Regions from separate parts of the Paucibacter hankyongi genome, predicted to be linked through region 1. Evidence: predicted binding sites of a transcription regulator. Region 1 holds the regulator's gene; each other region holds the start of a gene.
The links. The regulator NrdR, encoded in region 1, represses ribonucleotide reductase genes. The targets are predictions, from matches to a motif close to CACNANATNTNGTG.
Positions count from the first base shown of each region.

Region 1 (2,264 bases):
CCAACGCTCCTGCGCTTGCATCACGGCGCTCAGCGCTGCGATGGCATCCGCTCGCCGCCCCTTGGCCATTTGTCTTTGGTAGGTCGGCAGGGCCACCAGTGCCAAGATCGCCACAATCAGGCCCACTACGGCCAACTCAATCAAGGTGAATCCGCGGTTGATCCGGGCAGGTGTTTCCGCCTTGAGCAGATGAACAAGCGCGGCCCCGTAGAGCGAGTGATGCGTGGACTTCGGCTCTCCCGGTGGAACAGCGTGGCCGCTGCCCGGCGAGCTCTCAATTTGCGGCTGCATGGGCAAATGCTTTGGATGTGTTCAGCAGCGAGGGTATTGGCCCATATTGCTGCTGGGCGTACAGCTACGAATTCGGCCCGCAACGCTGACGATGTGGCGGATGGTCTCGCCGCTGCTGGCATTGATGTCGATGCTGCCGGTGCTGGTTACCGCCCCTTGGCGGGCTTGGAAGCTCATGTTCGCAACATTCGACCGGACTTCGATCTTTTGATAGCTGGGAATCCATGCCAGCTTCAGCACCCGATCGGTGTTGGTGCAAGTGGCTTGGCCACCGGCCTCGCACTGGCATTCGCCGTTGGCACCGGTGTAGAGCACATAGCAAGAGCCATTCGGATGGCGGCTGAAGCGTACCTGCACTGTGTCGGCTCGACTGACCGCTTGACTGCGGGCCTCTTGCAGATCGGTCATCAGAACTTCTGCGGTGGCTTCTAGGCGTTGCCGCAACCTGATTCGCTCGAGCGATGGCAGGGCCAGACCCAGCAAGATGCCGGTGATCGCGGTACAGACGATCAACTCGACCAAGCTGTAGCCGTACTGCTGATGTGGGCTGTATCGCATGACGCTCCCTGTCTGTCCACCGTGGGTTGCCTGCTGTGGCAACAACACAATTTAGGCGGACGGAGCGGCCCTTGCAGCAATACTCAAACGGGCAAGACCGTACTCCCCTAATACAAAGTGGGGATGAGTCTTGCGGAGGGCGTTCAGATGTCCCGGATCAGTTTTCTGAACTCATCGACGTCTTCGAAGCTGCGGTAAACCGAAGCGAAACGGACGTAAGCGACCTTGTCAATGCGCTTGAGTTCACGCATGACCAGTTCGCCGAGTCGATTGGACGGCAATTCGCGCGCGCCGCTGGTCAGCAGCGTGTCCTCTATTTTGGCCAGGGCGGCATCGATCTGTTCAATGCTGACCGGGCGCTTGCGCAGCGCCAGTTGCATGGAGGCACGCAGCTTCTTGGGGTCGAAGTCTGCGCGCGTTCCATCTTTCTTGACGATCACCGGTAGGGCGATTTCCGCCCGTTCATAGGTGGTGAATCGCTTGTCACAGCCTAAGCATCGACGCCGGCGCCGCACCACATCGCCTTCGTCGGATTCCCGCGTCTCGGCGACCTGGGTTTCGGCGTGGCTACAAAAGGGGCAGCGCATGGCGTCGGGGACTGGGTCGGTTTAGCGGTAAACCGGGAAGTCGCGGGTCAAGGCGGCAACCTTGGCGCGTACCGCTTCCAGATTGGCTTCGTCGTTGGGATTGTCCAAGACGTCGGCAATCAGATTGGCGGTCAGACGAACCTGCTCTTCCTTGAAACCACGCGTGGTCATGGCCGGTGTGCCCAGGCGGATGCCGCTGGTGACCATGGGCTTTTGCGGGTCGTTGGGGATGCCGTTCTTGTTGCAAGTCATGTGGGCGCGGCCCAGCACGGCTTCGGCTTCCTTGCCGGTCATGTTCTTAGGACGCAGGTCCACCAACATCACGTGGCTCTCGGTGCGGCCGGAGACGATGCGCAGACCGCGCTTGGTCAACTCTTCGGCCAAGACCACTGCATTCTTCAAGACCTGCTCTTGGTAGGCCTTGAACTCGGGCGTCAGTGCTTCCTTGAAAGCAACAGCCTTGCCTGCGATCACATGCATCAAGGGGCCGCCTTGGATACCCGGGAAGATGGCGCTGTTGATCTGCTTCGCGACATGGTCCTTCATCAGGATGATGCCGCCACGCGGGCCGCGCAGGCTCTTGTGGGTGGTGGAGGTGACCACATCGGCGTGTGGTACTGGGTTGGGGTACACGCCCGCAGCGATCAAGCCGGCGTAGTGAGCCATGTCCACCATGAAATAGGCGCCGACTTCCTTCGCGATCTTGGCGAAACGCTCGAAGTCAATGCGCAGGCTGTAGGCCGAAGCGCCGGCGATGATCAGCTTGGGCTTGTGCTCACGCGCGGTGCGCTCCATGGCCTCGTAGTCAATCTCTTCGCGCTCGTTCAG
Region 1 is NZ_JBBHJX010000001.1:270,282-272,545, forward strand. Features, by position in the region: gene WG899_RS01185 (type IV pilin protein) at 1-291, opposite strand, end outside; gene WG899_RS01190 (GspH/FimT family pseudopilin) at 313-849, opposite strand; gene nrdR (transcriptional regulator NrdR) at 993-1,436, opposite strand; gene glyA (serine hydroxymethyltransferase) at 1,458-2,264, opposite strand, start outside.

Region 2 (2,264 bases), on a different contig from region 1:
TCGAAGGTCAGGTTGGTGAAAGGCGTCTGCGTGCCCCAGCGCGACGGCACATTGAGGTTGTAGACCAGCTCCTGCATGCACTGGCGAACCTGCGCGTAGCCGAGGCCGTCTTTGCGCACATAGGGCGCCAGATAGGTGTCGAAGCTGCTGAAGGCCTGGGCACCGGCCCATTCGTTTTGCAGCGTGCCGAGGAAGTTGACGATCTGGCCGACCGCGCTGGACAGGTGCTGGGGTGGGCCCGACTCGACCTTGCCGGCGACGCCGTTGAGCCCCTCGTTCAGCAGCGTGCGCAGCGACCAGCCGGCGCAGTAGCCGCTCAGCATGTCGAGGTCATGGATGTGCAAGTCGGCCGCGCGGTGGGCCTGGCCGACCTCAGGCGGGTAGACCTGGTCCAACCAGTAATTGGCCACCACCTTGCCCGAGACGTTGAGGATCAGGCCACCCAGACTCCAACCCTGGTTGGCATTGGCCTTGATGCGCCAATCGCGCTGCTGCAGGTACTCGTCCATGGTGTCTTGCACATCGACCAGGGTCTGGCGTGCGCCGCGCAATTTGGCGTGCTGCTCGCGGTAGACCACATAGCCGCGCAAGGTGCTGCGTAGGCCGGCCTCGAACAAGGCCTGCTCGACGGCGTCCTGGATCTGCTCCACATTCAGCGCTGCCTGAACTGCGTCAGCTGGTTGTGCGGCCAAGGCGGCACACTGCGCCCACAGCTTGGGCAGCACCGCCTGCTCGCACAAGCGCTGAGCGGCGGGCAGATCCAACTCGGCGCTGGCGGCCCCGGCAGCGGCCAAGGCCTGCGCGATCTTGCTCGCATCGAAGGCCACCAGGCGGCCGCAGCGTTTGCTGATTTGCATGAACGAAAACTCCATATTTAGTGTTGTGCGGCAGAATATTCACTAGCGGCAGTGTCTGCAAGCAATAGCTGGCGGCGCTGAGCAAAGCTTGACCCAACCCAATGAGCTGGGTCAAGCGAGCCCGCGGGCGCTGCCCTTGATGTCGCTCAAAACCAAGGCCCTTGGCATTGGGCAAGATGGCGGACATGACTGCTGATGCCGCTATTTTTGTCACTGAGCCTGCCCAAAGTGCCAGCGCTAACGCTGCAACTCAACTGCCCCTGGTCTACAGCTGTTCGGGCTGCTCTGATGCAGCACAGCTGGCCAACCATCTGGCGGTGCGCCTGGACCGCGCCGGCGTGGCGGAGATGTCATGCATCGCCGGCGTCGGTGGCGGCGTGCCAAATCTGGTGCGCAAGGCGCGTGAGGCCGCCGCGACGGGGCGACCCATCATCGCGCTGGACGGCTGTGTGCTGGCCTGCTGCCGAGCCTGCCTGGGTCAGCAGCAAATTGAGCCCAGCCGCCATGTCCGCCTGCACGAGATGGGTGTGCGTAAGCGCTACCACATGGCCTTCGATGCCGAACAGGCGGATCGCTTGTTTGCCGAATTGGCAAGCGAGTTGACGGCGCAAGTCGAGGTCTCTTGAGGCCAAGAAAATGCAGGCGCCGCGCGCCGCGAGCCGCGCCTGCGGACTGGTGTCAGTCCGCGGTCTTGCCCGCTACATCCGGCATCGACAATCGTTTGACGGCCGCCACGAAGCGGCGCAAGGTGGGCGAAATTGCGCCCGGTGCCAGCCGAATATCCAAGAGCTGGAAGCGCCCGCGCTCGGCATGAGCAAGTGCCAAGGCCTGCACCAGTTCGGCGATGGTGTCCACCCGATAGCCCTTGCCGCCCATCCCGGCCGCCATGGACGCAAAGTCCCATTCGCCGCGGTCATGGAAGTGGCTCTCGGGTTGAAAGGTACGCAGCATCTCCCAGCTGGCGTTGTTGAACAGCAAGACGATAGGGTCACAGTTCAAAGCCCGGGCATTGCCAAGCTCCCACCCTGTCATCTGAAACGCACCGTCGCCGACCAGCACCAAGGGCCGACACCCGGTGGCCACCTGCAGGCCCAGACCGGCCGGCACACCGTAGCCCATGGTGGCGTAGTAGCCGGGGGCCAGCAAATCGGTCGGCAGCAGATCCAGCGCGGTGAACAGGCAGTCGCCGACGTCGCAGGCCACCGGCATGGGACCGTGTAGCCGCATCAGTTGGTTGAGCGCGGCGGCAATGGCGGCGGGGCAGAGCGCCTGCTGCGCCTCGGCTGCCTGCAAGTCGCGCGGCTCCATTTCGGGAGGATTCGGGGCTTGCGCCGGCTGGTTGCGCTCGGGCGTGGGTGACAAGCGCGACAGCAAGGCCTTCACCAGGTCGGCGATCGGGATGCCCTG
Region 2 is NZ_JBBHJX010000012.1:113,684-115,947, forward strand. Features, by position in the region: gene WG899_RS16785 (ribonucleoside triphosphate reductase) at 1-857, opposite strand, end outside; gene WG899_RS16790 (putative zinc-binding protein) at 1,043-1,483, shown strand; gene ipdC (indolepyruvate/phenylpyruvate decarboxylase) at 1,536-2,264, opposite strand, start outside.
Region 2: the regulator NrdR is predicted to act here: its motif matches at 867-880, upstream of WG899_RS16785 (ribonucleoside triphosphate reductase).

Region 3 (2,264 bases), on a different contig from region 1:
GCGGGAGCTCGAAAACCTGTTGCACCGCGCGCTGGCCTTGTCTGGTGGCGAGGTGATTGACGCGGCGGACTTAGGGCTGCCGGAGTCGATGTTGGATGACGCGCAACTCGGCAGCCTAGACGCCTCGGATGAATTGGCGGACGCCGCGGCATCGGCGGTGTCCGCCGGTGGCGCGTTCGGCGCCCCTGCGACGAAGCCAAGTGGTCTCGATTTGCAGGCCGAGTTGCCGAGCGATCTGGCTGCTTATTTGGATGAGGTCGAGCGCGACATTTTGTTGCGAGCATTGACCCGGCACCGTTTCAACCGAACCGCGGCCGGGGCCAGCTTGGGGCTGTCTTTGCGCCAGATCCGTTACCGGATGGCTCGGCTGGGTGTCGTGGCCGCGGAATCTGGTGCGACCGAGTCTTGAGGCCTGGCGCGTGCGACCCGGCGATGGCGAATTGACTCAACTCAATTGAGCCTAGGTTTGGTGCGGCCTAGCGGGCGATTTGGCTCGCCACGCCAAGCCTGGTGCGGGCTCGCCATTGGAGCCCCCGATGGCGACAGGCCTTGGCCGCGCCTCATGCCGAAATTTCGCTGTTTTTAGCGCGCTAAAAAGGCCCCCGCTAGCTTGAATATCTGCCGCCGTCAACGGGATAGATACGCTATCTGTAGTGCTTGAGGCTCATGGTGACCCCAGATATAGTGGGCTTCATGGTATCCTTCGTCTCTGTTGAAAGTGCTGCTTCTGCCCGCCCGAACCCAGGTTCGGCGTTGCGCCGGAATCAGCCTCGGAGCCACCCGATGTGGCTCCGCCGCAGCCCCCCAAAAAAACCGAATGATTGTTGAGCCGATGTTGAGTCGCGCGTGTCTGGATCCATGTCCGGGCCAGGCGACTTGACGATCGAAACCGATTTCACCGAGCCCCAACGAGGAAAAATTTCTATGCAGACCCCTGTCGCCACAGCCGCACAAACCGGCCATGTCGGAGCCGAAGGCGCGAGCCAGCATGCCGCTGCTCACACCGGTTCAGCCCTGCAAACGGCTTTTCAGGCGTATCACATCCTGCGTCGCAATGGCGCTGTGGTGTCGTTTGAGCCGAGCAAGATCGCGGTCGCCTTGATGAAGGCCTTTTTGGCCGTGCATGGCACGACCGGTGCGGCGTCGGCCAGCGTTCGTGAAACGGTCGACGGCTTGACCGAGGCCGTGGTGCGTGCCTTGGTGCGTTCGCGTCCCAGCGGCGGTACTTTCCACATCGAAGACGTGCAAGACCAGGTGGAGTTGGGCTTGATGCGCGGTGGCCATCACGAAGTGGCGCGCGCTTATGTGCTGTACCGCGAGCGCCGTTTCCAAGAGCGTCAGCGCCAAGGCTTGATCGAGACCCCGGTGGCCGAGCAAGCTTTGACCGTGATCGACAACGGCCAGCGCGTGCCCCTGGATCTGGCGCATCTGCAAAGCCTGATCGTGTCGGCATGTGCCAATCTTGGCGCCGATGTGAAGCCGGAGCCGGTGCTGGCCGAGACCAAGCGCAATCTGTATGACGGCGTGGCGATCGACGAGGTCTACAAGGCCTCCATCTTGGCCGCTCGTACCTTGATCGAGAAGGATCCCGGCTACAGCCGCGCCACCGCACGTCTGCTGCTGCACACCATCCGTCGTGAAGTGGTGGGCGGCGAGATCACCCAAGAGCAGATGCAAGAGCGCTATGCCGAGTACTTCCCCAAGTACATCAAGAAGGGTGTCGCCGCCGAGTTGCTGGATGAGAAGCTGGCTCAGTACGACCTGGCCCGCCTGGGTGCGGCGCTGAAGGCCGAGCGCGATCTGCAGTTCGACTACCTGGGTCTGCAAACCCTGTATGACCGCTACTTCCAGCACATCGATGACAAGCGCATCGAAATGCCGCAAGCCTTCTTCATGCGCGTGGCCATGGGCTTGGCACTGAACGAAATTGACCGCGAAGCCCGCGCCATCGAGTTCTACGAAGTGCTGTCCAGCTTCGACTTCATGTCGAGCACCCCGACGCTGTTCAACTCCGGCACCCGTCGCTCGCAGCTGTCCAGCTGCTACCTGACCACCGTGGCCGACGATCTGGACGGCATCTACGAAGCGCTGAAAGAGAACGCGCTGCTGAGCAAGTTTGCCGGCGGCCTGGGCAATGACTGGACCCCCGTGCGCGCTCTGGGCTCGCACATCAAGGGCACCAACGGCAAGTCGCAAGGCGTTGTGCCTTTCCTGAAGGTCGTCAACGACACCGCGGTGGCGGTGAACCAGGGCGGCAAGCGCAA
Region 3 is NZ_JBBHJX010000027.1:5,833-8,096, forward strand. Features, by position in the region: gene WG899_RS21750 (sigma-54-dependent transcriptional regulator) at 1-409, shown strand, start outside; gene WG899_RS21755 (ribonucleoside-diphosphate reductase subunit alpha) at 925-2,264, shown strand, end outside.
Region 3: the regulator NrdR is predicted to act here: its motif matches at 674-687, upstream of WG899_RS21755 (ribonucleoside-diphosphate reductase subunit alpha).